DNA from 2 places in the Streptomyces sp. SL06 genome. Region 1 is predicted to be linked to the other one. Evidence: predicted binding sites of a transcription regulator. Region 1 holds the regulator's gene; the other holds the start of a gene.
What was found. Region 1 encodes HspR, which represses chaperone genes until heat shock. Its sites were predicted from a motif close to TTGAGNNNNNNNNNCTCAA; they were not measured.
Positions count from the first base shown of each region.

Region 2: the regulator HspR is predicted to act here: its motif matches at 4,026-4,044, upstream of lon (endopeptidase La).

Region 1 covers NZ_JBSYOT010000002.1:3,451,690-3,459,365, reverse strand. The annotation lists partial or broken gene AC4IHM_RS15765 (MraY family glycosyltransferase) at 1-165, shown strand, start outside; partial or broken gene dnaK (molecular chaperone DnaK) at 261-2,109, shown strand; gene grpE (nucleotide exchange factor GrpE) at 2,106-2,768, shown strand; gene dnaJ (molecular chaperone DnaJ) at 2,811-4,007, shown strand; gene AC4IHM_RS15745 (heat shock protein transcriptional repressor HspR) at 4,013-4,468, shown strand; gene AC4IHM_RS15740 (sugar ABC transporter substrate-binding protein) at 4,642-5,760, shown strand; gene AC4IHM_RS15735 (helix-turn-helix transcriptional regulator) at 5,912-6,955, shown strand; gene AC4IHM_RS15730 (helix-turn-helix transcriptional regulator) at 7,001-7,676, opposite strand, start outside.
Region 2 covers NZ_JBSYOT010000002.1:2,256,043-2,263,718, reverse strand. The annotation lists gene AC4IHM_RS10115 (multifunctional oxoglutarate decarboxylase/oxoglutarate dehydrogenase thiamine pyrophosphate-binding subunit/dihydrolipoyllysine-residue succinyltransferase subunit) at 1-897, opposite strand, end outside; partial or broken gene AC4IHM_RS10110 (sensor histidine kinase) at 1,180-2,305, opposite strand; gene AC4IHM_RS10105 (response regulator transcription factor) at 2,302-3,042, opposite strand; gene AC4IHM_RS10100 (polyamine aminopropyltransferase) at 3,157-3,855, opposite strand; gene lon (endopeptidase La) at 4,067-6,511, shown strand; gene AC4IHM_RS10090 (lysozyme) at 6,615-7,442, opposite strand.

The DNA.
Region 1 (7,676 bases):
GCGCACGCGCCCGGCCGCCTGCCCCGGAAGGAGTCGCGGGAGCCCGCCGGGGTAGCCGGACACCCGGACGGCGCCTCCTCCGGAGGGACGATTTTTCCGGTTCGCCAGACCCGAGGCCCAGAGAATGCGCAGGTCAGCGCGTCATTGCGTGTAAGGAACGGATAAAGGTTGAGCCTGCCCGACTCACCTCTGTTGACCCGGCGATCGGCGTCGTGCACACTTGAGCCTGTTCCACTCAAGTCAGCTGGAGGTTATTCACCATGGCACGTGCGGTCGGCATCGACCTGGGCACGACTAACTCCGTCGTCAGCGTTCTGGAGGGCGGCGAGCCCACCGTCATCACCAACGCCGAGGGCGCCAGGACCACGCCGTCCGTCGTCGCCTTCGCCAAGAACGGCGAGGTGCTGGTCGGCGAGGTGGCCAAGCGTCAGGCGGTCACGAACGTCGACAGGACCATCCGGTCGGTCAAGCGCCACATGGGCACCGACTGGCGGGTCAACCTGGACGGCAAGGACTTCAACCCGCAGCAGATCAGCGCCTTCGTGCTGCAGAAGCTGAAGCGGGACGCCGAGTCCTACCTGGGCGAGAAGGTGACCGACGCGGTCATCACCGTCCCGGCGTACTTCAACGACGCCGAGCGCCAGGCCACCAAGGAGGCCGGTGAGATCGCGGGCCTCAACGTCCTGCGCATCGTCAACGAGCCGACCGCCGCCGCGCTGGCGTACGGCCTCGACAAGGACGAGCAGGTCATCCTGGTCTTCGACCTCGGTGGCGGTACGTTCGACGTTCTCGCTGCTGGAGATCGGCGACGGCGTCGTCGAGGTGAAGGCCACCAACGGCGACAACAACCTCGGTGGCGACGACTGGGACCAGCGCGTCGTCGACTACCTGGTCAAGCAGTTCCAGTCCGGCCACGGCGTGGACCTCGGCAAGGACAAGATGGCCCTCCAGCGCCTGCGTGAGGCCGCGGAGAAGGCCAAGATCGAGCTGTCCTCGTCCACCGAGACCTCGATCAACCTCCCCTACATCACCGCGTCCGCCGAGGGCCCGCTGCACCTGGACGAGAAGCTCACCCGGGCCCAGTTCCAGCAGCTGACCGCCGACCTGCTGGAGCGCTGCAAGACGCCGTTCCACAACGTCATCAAGGACGCGGGCATCCAGCTCAGCGAGATCGACCACGTCGTTCTCGTCGGTGGCTCCACCCGTATGCCCGCCGTCGCCCAACTCGTCAAGGAGATGACCGGCGGCAAGGAGGCCAACAAGGGCGTCAACCCGGACGAGGTCGTCTCGATCGGTGCCGCTCTGCAGGCCGGCGTCCTCAAGGGCGAGGTCAAGGACGTCCTGCTGCTCGACGTCACCCCGCTGTCCCTGGGCATCGAGACCAAGGGCGGCATCATGACCAAGCTGATCGAGCGGAACACGACGATCCCGACGAAGCGTTCGGAGATCTTCACCACCGCCGAGGACAACCAGCCCTCCGTGCAGATCCAGGTCTACCAGGGCGAGCGCGAGATCGCGGCGTACAACAAGAAGCTCGGGATGTTCGAGCTGACCGGCCTGCCGCCGGCGCCGCGCGGCGTCCCGCAGATCGAGGTCTCCTTCGACATCGACGCCAACGGCATCATGCACGTGACCGCGAAGGACCTGGGCACGGGCAAGGAGCAGAAGATGACCGTCACCGGCGGCTCCTCGCTGCCGAAGGACGAGGTCGACCGGATGCGCCAGGAGGCCGAGAAGTACGCGGAGGAGGACCACGCCCGCCGCGAGGCCGCCGAGTCCCGCAACCAGGGCGAGCAACTCGTCTACCAGACGGAGAAGTTCCTCGCGGACAACGCCGACAAGGTGCCGGGCGAGATCAAGACCGAGGTCGAGGGTGCCGTCGCCGAGCTGAAGGAGAAGCTCAAGGGCGAGGACACCGCCGAGATCCGCACGGCCACCGAGAAGGTCGCCGCCGTCTCGCAGAAGCTGGGCCAGGCCATGTACGCCGACGCCCAGGGCGCGCAGGCCGCGGGCGGTGAGGCCCCGGGTGCCGGCGGTGACAAGGCCGCCGACGACGATGTCGTCGACGCCGAGATCGTGGACGACGAGCGCAAGGACGGTGCGGCGTGACCGAGGAGACCCCGGGCTTCGACGAGAAGCCCGACGTCCCCTCTGGCGCCACCCCTGACGCCGCCGAACCGCAGGCCGCCCCCCACGAAGGGGCGGCCCCGGCCGGGGACGCGAACGAGAACGCGGGCCTGGTGGCCCAGCTGGACCAGGTACGCACGGCGCTCGGCGAGCGCACCGCGGACCTCCAGCGGCTCCAGGCCGAATACCAGAACTACCGCCGCCGCGTGGAGCGGGACCGGGTCGCGGTCAAGGAGGTCGCCATCGCGAACCTCCTGTCCGAACTGCTGCCCGTGCTCGACGACGTGGGCCGCGCCCGGGAACACGGCGAACTCGTCGGCGGCTTCAAGTCCGTCGCGGAGTCGCTGGAGGCCACCGTGGCCAAGCTGGGCCTCCAGCAGTTCGGCAAGGAGGGCGAGCCCTTCGACCCGACGATCCACGAGGCCCTGATGCACTCCTACGCGCCGGATGTCACCGAGACGACGTGCGTGGCGATTCTGCAGCCCGGGTACCGGTTCGGCGAGCGCACCATCCGCCCCGCGCGGGTGGCCGTGGCCGAGCCGCAGCCGGGCGCGCAGACCGTCAAGCCGGCCGAGGAGAACACCGAGGCACCGGCCGACTCCGCGGAGAACAAGGAGAGCGGTGGCCCGGAGGAGGGCTGAGGTCGTCAAGGACACGAACGCAGGAGAGGAGGGACGTCGGGGATGAGCACCAAGGACTTCATCGAGAAGGACTACTACAAGGTCCTCGGCGTCCCCAAGGACGCCACCGAGGCCGAGATCAAGAAGGCGTACCGGAAGCTCGCACGCGAGTACCACCCGGACGCCAACAAGGGGAACGCCAAGGCGGAGGAGCGCTTCAAGGAGGTCTCCGAGGCCAACGACATCCTCGGTGACCCCAAGAAGCGCAAGGAGTACGACGAGGCCCGCGCCCTCTTCGGAGGCGGGGGCTACCGCCCGGGTCCGGGCGCGGGAGCCGGCGGCACCTTCAACTTCGACCTGGGCGACCTCTTCGGAGGCGGCCCCCAGGGCGGGGGCCAGGGGCAGGCCGGCGGTTTCGGCGGCGGGCTCGGCGACGTGTTCGGGGGCCTGTTCAACCGCACCGGCGGCGGTCCCGGCACCGGCACGCGCACCCAGCCGCGGCGCGGCCAGGACATCGAGTCCGAGGTCACCCTGAGCTTCACGGAGGCCATCGAGGGCGCGACGGTCCCGCTGCGGATGTCCTCCCAGGCGCCCTGCAAGGCCTGTTCCGGCACCGGCGACAAGAACGGCACGCCGCGCGTGTGCCCGACCTGCGTCGGCACCGGCCAGGTCGCCCGGGGCTCGGGCGGTGGCTTCTCGCTCACCGACCCGTGCCCGGACTGCAAGGGCCGCGGTCTGATCGCCGAGGACCCCTGCGAGGTCTGCAAGGGCTCCGGACGCGCCAAGTCCTCCCGGACGATGCAGGTCCGCATCCCGGCCGGGGTGTCGGACGGGCAGCGCATCCGGCTGCGCGGCAAGGGCACACCGGGCGAGCGGGGCGGCCCGGCGGGCGATCTGTACGTGGTCGTGCACGTCAAGGAACACCCCGTCTTCGGCCGCAAGGGCGACAACCTCACCGTCACCGTCCCGGTCACCTACGTCGAGGCGGCCCTCGGCGGCGAGGTCCGGGTCCCGACCCTGGGCGGCCCGCCCGTCACGCTGAAGCTGCCGGCCGGCACGCCCAACGGCCGCACCATGCGCGCCCGGGGCAAGGGCGCGGTCCGCAAGGACGGCACCCGGGGCGACCTTCTGGTCACCGTCGAGGTGAGTGTTCCGAAGGACCTGACGGGGAAGGCTCGTGACGCACTGGAGGCGTATCGCGAGGCGACCGCGGACGAGGACCCGCGGGCGGAGTTGTTCCAGGCCGCGAAGGGAGCTTGATGGGGATGGACGGTCGTCGACGCAATCCGTATGAACTGACCGAGGACACCCCGGTCTACGTCATCTCGGTGGCGGCCCAGCTCTCCGGTCTGCATCCGCAGACCCTGCGCCAGTACGACCGCCTCGGCCTGGTCTCCCCGGACCGCACGGCCGGCCGCGGCCGGCGCTACTCGGCCCGCGACATCGAACTGCTCCGCCAGGTGCAGCAGTTGTCGCAGGACGAGGGCATCAATCTGGCCGGAATCAAGCGGATCATCGAACTGGAGAACCAGGTCGCGGCCCTCCAGGCGCGCATGGCCGAGTTGCAGGACGCCCTTGAGGGCGCGGCGACGGCGATGCGTCAGCGCGAGGCGGCGGTGCACGCCTCGTACCGCCGTGACCTGGTCCCTTACCAGGAAGTCCAGCAGACGAGCGCCCTGGTGGTGTGGCGCCCCAAGCGGCACGGACAGTCCACGGACTGACGGGCGCGCACGGGGAGAAGAGCGACGACAGGCCAGGAGGTTCGACCGAACCTCCTGGCCTGATCACAACGGTGCTGTCTCATTGGTCCGGTACTTCTTGACGATTTCGTGAAGAAGGCGTTGGCTTCCTTCACCTGAGTCCCGCAAGACTCGTGTGTCGGAAGGTAAGCGCAGTGAGCAGTCGAGCCCGTCGTACCGCCATGACCGTGGCCGCGTCCATGCTGACCTTCTCGCTGGCCTCCTGCGGTGCGCTGGGCGCTTCGGAGAGCGGCGACGACCCGAGCCCGACCAAGGGCGACGACCTCACCGTCGGGCTGCTGCTCCCCGAGAAGGAGAACACGCGCTACGAGCAGTTCGACTACCCCATCTTCAAGGCCAAGGTCGGCGACCTCACGCGCGACCAGGGCAATGTCAAGTACGCCAACGCCGAGGCCAGCGCCGCCAAGCAGGCCGAGCAGATGCAGCAGATGATCGACGACCGGGTCGACGTGATCGTCCTGGACGCGGTCGACTCGTCGGCCATCGCGGACAGCGTGCAGAAGGCGAAGGACGCCGCGATCCCCGTCATCGCCTACGACCGGCTGGCCGAGGGCCCGATCGACGCCTACATCTCCTTCGACAACGAACTGGTCGGCGAGGTCCAGGGCCGCTCCCTCGTCGAGGCGCTCGGTGACGGCGCGGACGACTCCGCCAAGATCGTCATGATGAACGGCTCGCCCACCGACCCGAACGCCAAGCAGTTCAAGACGGGCGCGCTGTCCGAGCTGAACGGCAAGGTGACCATCGCGCAGTCCTTCGACACCAAGGACTGGAAGCCGGAGAACGCCGAGGCGAACATGGCCGAGGCGATCTCGAAGATCGGCAAGGGCGACATCGCGGGCGTCTACTCCGCCAACGACGGCATGGCCGGCGGCATCATCAAGGCCCTGGAGGCGGCGGGCGTCACCGACCTGCCGCCGATCACGGGCCAGGACGCGGAACTCGCGGCGGTGCAGCGGATCGTGGCCGGCGAGCAGTACATGAGCGTGTACAAGTCCTACCCGCAGGAGGCCGAGAACGCCGCGGAGATGGCCGTGGCACGGGTCCAGGGCCGGGACATCCAGTTCGACGCGCTCGCCCGCGACAAGGTCGACAGCCCCACCCACAAGGGCATCCCCGCACAGCTCGTGCCCGTCGTCGCGCTGACCAAGGCCAACCTCGACGAGACCGTCGTCGCCGAGGGCTTCTACAAGGTCAGCGACATCTGCACCGCCAAGTACGCGGCGGCCTGCGCGAAGATCGGGCTGAAGTAGGCCTCTCGCGGTCCCGGGCCGGCCGCCCGGACATACCCGTCGTAACCCCTTCTTACCGGCTGCCGCTCCGGGCGGAGCCGTGTTGCGGACCCGGTCCCGGCCGCGCATAGTTGCGCTGCGGAAAGAGCCGGAACCGGGGGTGGGATGGGCGATGGCCGGGCACAGGGCTCAGGAGCATCCACACGGTGCCGACCGGCTGTGCGCCGCCGGGGACCGCGTGTACTCCAGGGCCGTACGGCGCGGCCGGGTGCCGCGCCGTGACGCGGAGCCGGTGCCCTGTCTGCTGGAGCTGGCCCTGCTGCATCCCGACCCCGACGACATGGACTGGCTCGTGCCGACCTCCCCGCAGGAGGTCATGACGCGGCTGCTGCGCGGGGTCCACGACGAGGTGAGCGCGAGCCAGCGGCGGGTGGGCTCGGCGGTGGAGGCCTTCGAGTGGTACGCGGGCCTGGGCCGGCAGATCCAGGCCTCGGCGGCGACGGAGGGCACGGCGATCCGGGTCCTGGACGGACTCTCCCGCATCCAGGCCGCGATGGACGAGGCGACGCAGGCGTGCACGTCGGAGGTGCTCACCGTGCAGCCCGGCGGCATCCGGCGCGAGCACGAGCTGTCGGAGGGGCTGCACCGGGCGCTGGCGCTGCGCGGGCGCGGGGTGCGGATGCGGGACCTGTACACGCACGTGGCCCGGCACGGCCAGGGCCTGCTCAACTACCTCGAACTGATGGGCGACGCGGTGGAGGCCCGTACTCTCGACGAGGTCATCGACCGGCTCATCCTCTTCGACCGCACGGTGGCCTTCATCCCCGCCAACACCGACCGCACGATGGCACTGGAACTGCGCCACCCCGCGCTGATCTCCTACCTGGTCACGGTCTTCGAACGCCTGTGGCGGCTGGCGATCCCCCTGACCGCGCCGCTGCCCGACACCGGCATCGAGGGCATCTCCCACCGCGAGCAGTCCATCGCGGCGCTGCTGGCGGAGGGACACCAGGACGCGGTGATCGCGGAGCGGCTCGGCATCAGCGTCCGTACGGCGCGGGCGCACATCGCCCGCCTCTCCGAGACCCTGGGCGCGGCCAGCCGGACCCAACTGGGCGTGCGCATAGCCCAGGCCGGCCTGGACGGCTCCCCCCGGAGTGCGGCACCGGCCGCCCCCGTCGGGGTTCCGCGGCCGGAATCCCCGACCGCCCGATGAGGCACCGCGGTTGAACCCGCACGGGAGCGGAGGGCGAGCCCCGTCTCATGGCCGGCCGTCCCCTCCCAGGCTCTGGTGGTCCTGCTCCAGGATTCCCGACTGCGCTATGAGGTAGCCGAGTTGGGCGCGGCTGCCGCTGCCGAGGACGGTGGCCAGCTTGGCGATGTGGGCGCGGCAGGTGCGTACGTTCATGCCCAGGCGCCGGGCGATGGCCTCGTCGACGTGGCCCTCCACCAGGAGTTTGGCGATGGAGTGCTGGATGTCGGTGATGCCGTCGGGGGCCGTCTCGTAGGGGGCGCCGGCGCTCAGCGGGACGGCGCGGCCCCACATGAACTCGAACACCTTGGTCAGATAGCTGACGAGGCCCGGGTGACGGATCTCCAGGGCCACCTGACGGTCGTCGCGGACGGGGATGAAGGCGACCGTGTCGTCGCAGATGATGAGGCGTTCGACCAGTTCGTCGATGGTCCGGTACTCCGCCTTCCCGTTGGAGAACCGGTCCACGTAGGCCAGCCGTTCGGCGCTGTAGCGGGCCGTGTGCTGGTACAGCGTCCGGATGCGCACCCCGCGCTCGGTCAGCGTCTTGTCGCGCTCCAGGCCCTCGACGAGCCGCCGCTCCGGATGGCGGGCGCTGGGCTGGACGGTCAGCACCTCGTTCTTGCACTGGTTCGTGGCCAGGTCGAGGGCGGAGTTGATGCGGTCGAGCCCTTCGAGGACGGTG
Region 2 (7,676 bases), 1.2 Mb from region 1:
GTCGCGGGCGCGGCGGACGATGTCCTCGTAGGCCTGCCAGAACTCGAAGAAGTTCAGCGTCTCGGCCTTCTTGATCGCCGCGACGACCAACTGGCGGTCGCCGTTGGGCTTGACCAGGTCGATGGCGAGGCCGAGGTTGACGTGCGCCGGCTTGACCAGCGTCGGCTTGCCGTCCTTCTCGCCGAACGAGTGGTTCATCGCCGGCATGGCCTTGATGGCCTGCACCATCGCGTAGCCGATCAGGTGCGTGAAGGAGATCTTCCCGCCCCGGGCGCGCTTGAGGTGGTTGTTGATGACGATGCGGTTGTCGAACAGCAGCTTCACCGGGACCGCGCGCACGGACGTGGCCGTGGGCAGCTCCAGCGAGGCGTTCATGTTCTTCGCGACCGCGGCGGCGGGGCCGCGCAGGGTCACCAGCTCGGGGCCCTCGGGGGCGGTGGTGGCTTCCTTGGCAGGAGGGGCAGGAGGGGCAGGAGGGGCAGGCGCAGCAGGCGCGGCGGCCTTCGCCTGCGGCTTGGCGGCGGGCCTGGCCTGCGCGGGCTGTGCGGCCGGGGCCGCCGGAGCGGCGGCGGGCTGCGCGGCCGCCGGCTTCGCGGGCGCGGCGGGCTGCTGGGCGGCCGCCCGGGGCTGGGCCGGGGCCGGCGCCTGCGGTGCGGGGGCGGCCTGGGGGGCGCTGCCGGTCTCCTTGCCGGCGGCGGGCTGGCCCGCGGGTGCCCCTGGCTTGTAGTCGGCGAAGAAGTCCCACCAGGCTCGGTCCACGGAATTCGGGTCCTGGAGGTACTGCTGATAAATCTCGTCGACGAGCCACTCATTGGCACCGAACGCCGCGGCGGGGTTCTTGCCCGCTTGGTCGGTGTCGGTCGAGATGCTCGAGTTACTGGGGGACTGTGGCGACACGGCGAGAACCGCCCTCTTCCGCTTCTTCACATGATGGTGGACAGCGGGAATCAAGGCTACGCCTCCCCGACCCGGAAGGTCAGGCCGGGCCGTTCATCGTCGCGTAAGTCACATCGCAGACGGCGTTTCGGCGCAGGAAATGGCGGGAAACAAGCGAGGTTCTGCGGCGTATGGGAAGGAAGGAGCGGGACCCGGCGCCGAGAGAGCGCGGTCCTGTGCCTGATCACACGTGTCCGCCAGCGCGGATGCCTGTGGATCTTGGTCTTCGCTTCGCACCTTACGTCAACCCTGTGTCGACGGCAGACCCGGAAGAGTGATGAGAATCCGGCAGCCCCGCTCGGATTCGGCCACCCTGATCCGGCCGCCGTGCAGATCCACCGCCCAGCGCGCGATCGCCAGGCCGAGCCCGGTGCCGCCGTCGCTGCCCGGACCGTGCGGCCGGGACACCGAACCCCGGTTGAACCGCTCGAACACCCGGCGCCACTCCGAACGCGGAATGCCCGGACCCTCGTCGAGCACCTCCAGTTCGAGGGACTCCGGCAACTCCCCGCGGCGCGCCCGGACCGTCACCCGGCCGTGCGGCGGGCTGTGCTTGACCGCGTTGTCGATGAGGTTGGCGACCACCTGGTGGATGCGCTCGGGGTCGGCGTGCGCCGTCAGCTCCGGCGGGAAGACGTTCGAGGGCCAGGTGCACGTCGGTGCGGGTGTGGCTGCCGGACCCGGAAGCAATGCCCGCGCGTGCCGACGCGACCATGTTGGCCTCCTTCAGCACGCCCGACAGATACGGCCAGACCTCGAAGCGCCGTCTGCGCAGCGGTATGACGCCGTTGTCCAGGCGGGAGAGGTCCAGCAGCGTCTCCACCAGCCGGCCGAGCCGCTCCGTCTGCCCGAGCGCCGTGCGCATGGTCTCCGGGTCGGCCTCGGTGACCCCGTCGACGATGTTCTCCAGCACCGCGCGCAGGCCCGCGATCGGGGTGCGCAGCTCGTGCGAGACGTTCGCCACCAGCTCCTTGCGCTGGAGGTCCTGGGCCTCCAGGTCGTCGGCCATGCGGTTGATGGTGACGGCCAGGTCGCCCAGCTCGTCGCGGCGGTTCTCGCGCACCCGGCGCGTGTAGTCGCCGTGCGAGATGGACCGGGCCACGGCGTTCATCTCGTCCAGCGGCGCGGTCAGCGAGTGGGCCACGAACTGGGTGATCAGCAGCGTGGCGATCATCGAGAAGACCGTGATGAAGCGCAGCTCCGTCTTGGTGTGCACCGCGATCACCGAGAGACCGGTGGTGATCAGCACCGAGGTGACGACCAGCGCGCCCAGCTTGGTCTTGATCGAGAACGGGCGTACGCCGCCCCAGGGATCCCCGGTGTTGCGCGGGCCGGGGCTCCTGCGTGCGGCCTCCCGTCCCGCGCTCACGGCGTCGGTGTCTCCAGCGCGTAGCCCACGCCGTGCACGGTGCGGATGCGCTCGGCGCCGATCTTCCGGCGCAGCGCCTTGATGTGGCTGTCCACGGTCCGGGTGCCGGAGGCGTCCGCCCAGTCCCACACCTCGGCGAGCAACTGCTCGCGGGAGAGCACCGCGCGCGGGGTGTTCGCCAGGCAGACCAGCAGGTCGAACTCGGTGGGGGTGAGGTGGACGTCCTCGCTGCGCACCCGCACCCGGCGCTGCGCGTGGTCGATCTCCAGCTCGCCGAGGCGCAGGATGCCGCTGCGCGGCGTCGAGGCGGCCACGACGGCCCGCTCCACCCTGCGCAGCAGCACGTGCACGCGCGCGGCCAGTTCGCGCATGGAGAACGGCTTGGTCATGTAGTCGTCGGCGCCCACGCCGAGGCCGACCAGCATGTCCGTCTCGTCGTCGCGCGCGGTGAGCATCAGCACCGGCACCGGGCGCTGGGCCTGCACGCGCCGGCAGACCTCCAGGCCGTCGAAGCCGGGCAGCATGATGTCGAGGATCAGCAGGTCGGGCTGCCATGCCTCGGCCGTGTCGACGGCGGCCGGACCGTCGCCGGCCGTTTGCACCAGGAACCCTTCGGCGCGCAGGCGGGTCGCGATGGCGTCCACGATCGTCTGGTCGTCCTCTACCACCAGCACCCGGCGCTGCGCGCCCTGGGCGGCCGTCGCCGTGCCGTTGTGGGAGGTCTGTGTCTGCTCCATCGCCCGCCCCTGAGAGGTGTGCTTCCCGGAATCCGTGGGGTGATCCCATGACTGCGCCGACGCTTGAACGATCCGCGTCAGAGCAGCAGCGTACGGGGAGTCGGCGCGGCTTTGCTATCCAGGCCCGACGGCGAGGTGGACGACGTCCGGAACGCCCCGGGCAACGGGGATCTCTTCGGTACGCACCTGCTGGAATCCGGCATTGCGCAAGCTTTCTTCGAATTCCGGGGAGGGCCGCGCGGACCATACGGCAAGCACTCCGCCGGGCCTCAGAAGCCGGGCGCAGTCCGCCAGTCCGGACGGCGTGTACAGCCCGTCGTTGCCCTCGGTGACGGTCCAGCCGGGGCCGTTGTCGATGTCCAGGCAGAGCGCGTCGTACCGGTCGGACGCCTTGCCGACGTATCCGACCAGGTCTGCTTCGAGGATCTCCGTACGGGGGTCGGCCAGGGCCGCGGCGGACAGCGCGGACAGCGGTCCCGCGCGGTGCCAGTCGATGATGGCGCGCTCGCGTTCGACGACCGCGATCCGTCCCCAGCGGGGGTCGCCCGCCGCGTGTGCGAGCGAGAAGCCGACGCCGAGTCCGCCGAGGAGCAGGTGCGGCGCGGTCCGTCCACCGCGGGCGGCGAGCGCGTCGGCCGCCGCGTCGACCAGCCGCCGTTCCGAGCGCCCGTCGGAGGTGTCCATCAGGAAGCAGCCGTTCGCGATGATCTGCAGCAGCGCCCCGTGCCGGCGCAGGACGACCTCGCCGTGCGGGCCCTCGCGACGGTCCAGCACCTCGGGGGCGTCGTCGGAGTCGTGGGAAGTGATCGGCATCGGCCCATCCTGGCAGCCCTCCGGCGGTCCTCCTCGCGGGGGCTTCCGGCAGGGCTTCCGGCGGGGAATGCCGGAGCGTCCGGCCGCGCTCCTGTATGCGCGCCCGGTGTCGCGGCCGTTGATCGCTCAGAGCGAACATGCCCCGGGGAACAATCGGGGACTCCCTTTCATTGAGTCTATGTAACTCAACTTGACTGCCGAAGGGGAGATCATGGCTGCTGAGTCCGCCGCCTTCACACCGCTCACCCTGCCCGTGCTGCCGCTCGACGACGAAGTGGTCCTGCCCGGCATGGTGGTCCCCCTGGACCTGAGCGACGCCGAGGTACGGGCCGCGGTGGAGGCCGCCCAGGCCGCCGCCAGGTCCGAACCCGGCAAGCCCCGGGTCCTCCTCGTCCCACGCATCGACGGCACCCACGCCGCCACCGGCGTCCTCGGCACGGTGGAACAGGTCGGCAGGCTGGCCGACGGCGACCCGGGCGCCCTGATCCGCGGCCGGGGCCGGGTGCGCATCGGCGCCGGGACCACCGGACCCGGGGCCGCGCTGTGGGTCGAGGGCACCGAGGTCGAGGAGACCGTGCCCGAGCCGCTGCCCGGCCAGGTCACCGAGCTGGTGAAGGAGTACAAGGCGCTCGCCACCGCCTGGCTGCGCAAGCGCGGCGCCTGGCAGGTCGTCGACCGGGTCCAGGCCATCGACGACGTCTCCGCGCTCGCCGACAACTCCGGTTACTCGCCCTTCCTCACCACCGAGCAGAAGGTCGCCCTGCTGGAGACCGCCGACCCGGTCGCCCGCCTGAAGCTCGCCACCCGGCAGTTGCGCGAGCACCTCGCCGAGCAGGACGTGGCCGAGACCATCGCCAAGGACGTCCAGGAGGGCGTCGACAAGCAGCAGCGGGAGTTCCTGCTGCGCCGCCAGCTCGAAGCCGTCCGCAAGGAGCTGCGGGAACTCAACGGCGAGCAGGAGGGCGAGGAGTCCGACGACTACCGCACCCGCGTCGAGGCCGCCGACCTGCCGGAGAAGGTCCGCGAGGCCGCGCTCAAGGAGGTCGACAAGCTGGAGCGGTCCTCCGACCAGTCGCCCGAGGGCTCCTGGATCCGCACCTGGCTCGACACGGTCCTGGAGATGCCGTGGAACGAGCGCACCGAGGACGCCTACGACATCCAGGGCGCCCAGGCCGTGCTCGACGCCGAACACGCGGGCCTGGAGGACGTCAAGGAGCGCATCACCGAGTACCTGGCGGTGCGCAAGCGGCGCGTCGACCGGGGTCTGGGCGTCGTCGGCGGCAGGCGCGGCGGTGCCGTGCTGGCGCTGGTGGGCCCGCCCGGTGTGGGCAAGACCTCGCTCGGCGAGTCCGTCGCCCACGCGATGGGCCGCGAGTTCGTCCGGGTCGCCCTCGGCGGCGTCCGCGACGAGGCCGAGATTCGCGGCCACCGGCGTACGTACGTCGGCGCGCTGCCCGGCCGGATCGTGCGGGCGATCAAGGAGGCGGGGTCCATGAACCCGGTCGTCCTGCTCGACGAGATCGACAAGGTGGGCTCCGACTTCCGGGGCGACCCGGCCGCGGCCCTCCTCGAAGTCCTCGACCCGGCGCAGAACCACACCTTCCGGGACCACTACCTGGAGGTCGAGCTGGACCTGTCCGACGTGGTCTTCCTCGCCACCGCCAACGTCCTGGAGGCCATCCCGGAGGCCCTGCTCGACCGGATGGAGCTGGTCCGCCTGGACGGCTACACCGAGGACGAGAAGGTCGTCATCGCCCGCGACCACCTGCTCCCGCGCCAACTGGAGCGGGCCGGCCTGGACCGGGACGAGGTCACGGTCGACGAGGGCGCGCTGCGCAGGCTGGCCGGCGAGTACACCCGCGAGGCGGGCGTGCGCACCCTGGAGCGGTCGATCGCCCGGCTGCTGCGCAAGGTGGCGGCCCAGCACGAACTGGGCGAGCGGGAGCTGCCGTTCACCGTCACCGAAGCCGACCTGCGCGGTCTGATCGGCCGGCCGCACCACGTGCCCGAGTCCGCCCAGGACCCGGCGGAGCGGCGCACCTCGGTGCCGGGCGTGGCCACCGGCCTCGCGGTCACCGGCGCGGGCGGCGACGTCCTGTACGTCGAGGCGTCGCTGGCCGACCCGGAGACGGGCGCGGCGGGCCTGACCCTGACCGGTCAGCTGGGCGACGTGATGAAGGAGTCGGCGCAGATCGCGCTGAGCTTCCTGCGCAGCCACGGCGCCGAGCTGGAACTGCCGGTGGGCGATCTGAAGGACCGGGGAGCGCACATCCACTTCCCGGCGGGCGCGGTCCCCAAGGACGGCCCGAGCGCCGGCGTCACGATGACCACGGCCCTCGCCTCGCTGCTGTCGGGCCGGCTGGTCCGCACCGACGTGGCGATGACCGGCGAGGTCTCGCTGACCGGCCGCGTCCTGCCGATCGGCGGGGTCAAGCAGAAGCTGCTCGCCGCGCACCGGGCGGGGATCACCACGGTGATCGTCCCCAAGCGCAACGAGCCCGATCTGGACGACGTCCCGGCGGAGGTGCTGGACAAGCTCGACGTCCACGCGGTCACCGACGTCCGCCAGGTCCTGGAGCTGGCGCTCGCACCGGCGACTAACGGTGCGGAGCCGGAGGTCCCGGTCGCGGCGGTGGGAGCGGCTTCCGGGCTCTGAGCCACCGGCGCGGCACGGACGCGCACCGCACGAGTGAGGGCCCGAGCCCCCGTGAAGGGGGCCGGGCCCTCACCCTTGTACGCGCTTGTACGCGCGGGGGCCGTCAGCCGTTGGCGAGGGCGACCACCCTGTCCAGCGCGCCGTTGAACTTGCTGTGGTCACCGACCGTGGGACCGGCCGAGGTGTACTGCCACATCGTGTAGAAGCCCCAGCCGGCCGGCAGAGCGCCCACCGCCGCGGCGTACCGGGCGACCCACAGCGGGTTGTTCGCGGCGAAACCGCTGTAGTTGCCGGTGCACTCGGTCCACCAGCTCGTGGCCGTGTAGATCACGGCGTCGCGGCCGGTGCGGGCCTTGTAGGTGTTCAGGAAGTCGCCGATCCAGGAGACCATCTGGCTCTGCGTCTTGCCGTAGCAGGTGGCGCCGTACGGGTTCCACTCGATGTCCAGCGCGCCCGGCAGCGTCCTGCCGTCCTTGGACCAGCCGCCGCCGTGGTCGACGAAGTAGTTGGCCTGCGCGGCGCCGCTCGTCGTGTCCGGGGTGGCGAAGTGGTAGGAGCCGCGGACCATGCCGACGCCGTAGGAGCCGTTGTACTGCTGGGCGAAGTACGGGTTGGTGTAGTAGGTCCCCTCGGTGGACTTGACGTAGGCCCACTTGACCCCGCTGTTCCACAGGGTCGACCAGGCGACGTTGCCCTGGTGGCTGGAGACGTCGACGCCCTCCGTCTGGGTGGCGTCGGCCGGGACGGGGGTGCCCTGCCGCCCGTCGTGCTCCTCGACGCCCATGCCCAGGTGGGCCGAGCCGCGCTGTGGGGTGTCGGCGGCCGACGAGGAGTGGGCGGGGAGTGCGAACACCAGCAATAACGCGCTGAGCAGGGTCCCGGTGGCGGCGAAGCGCCGTCCGCGGGCCGATCTGGATCTGTGCACGAGCATGACGTGCCTCCGAGGGCTCGGTGGTGCCCGGTGGGGGATGCGTGGACGGGGAGAACCGATGGCTGGCGTGCGCATGCCAGCCGTGGGTTCGGTGAAGACGCTACGCACGTAGAACGGGGGGTGGGAAGGGCGCCGGGAGACGCCGTTGGTCTAAGCCTGCGAAATACTTGCCAAGCTGCGGCGATGGCGGCCCGTGGCAGAAACTTTCAGGACCGGAAAAATCAAGGCAGGGGC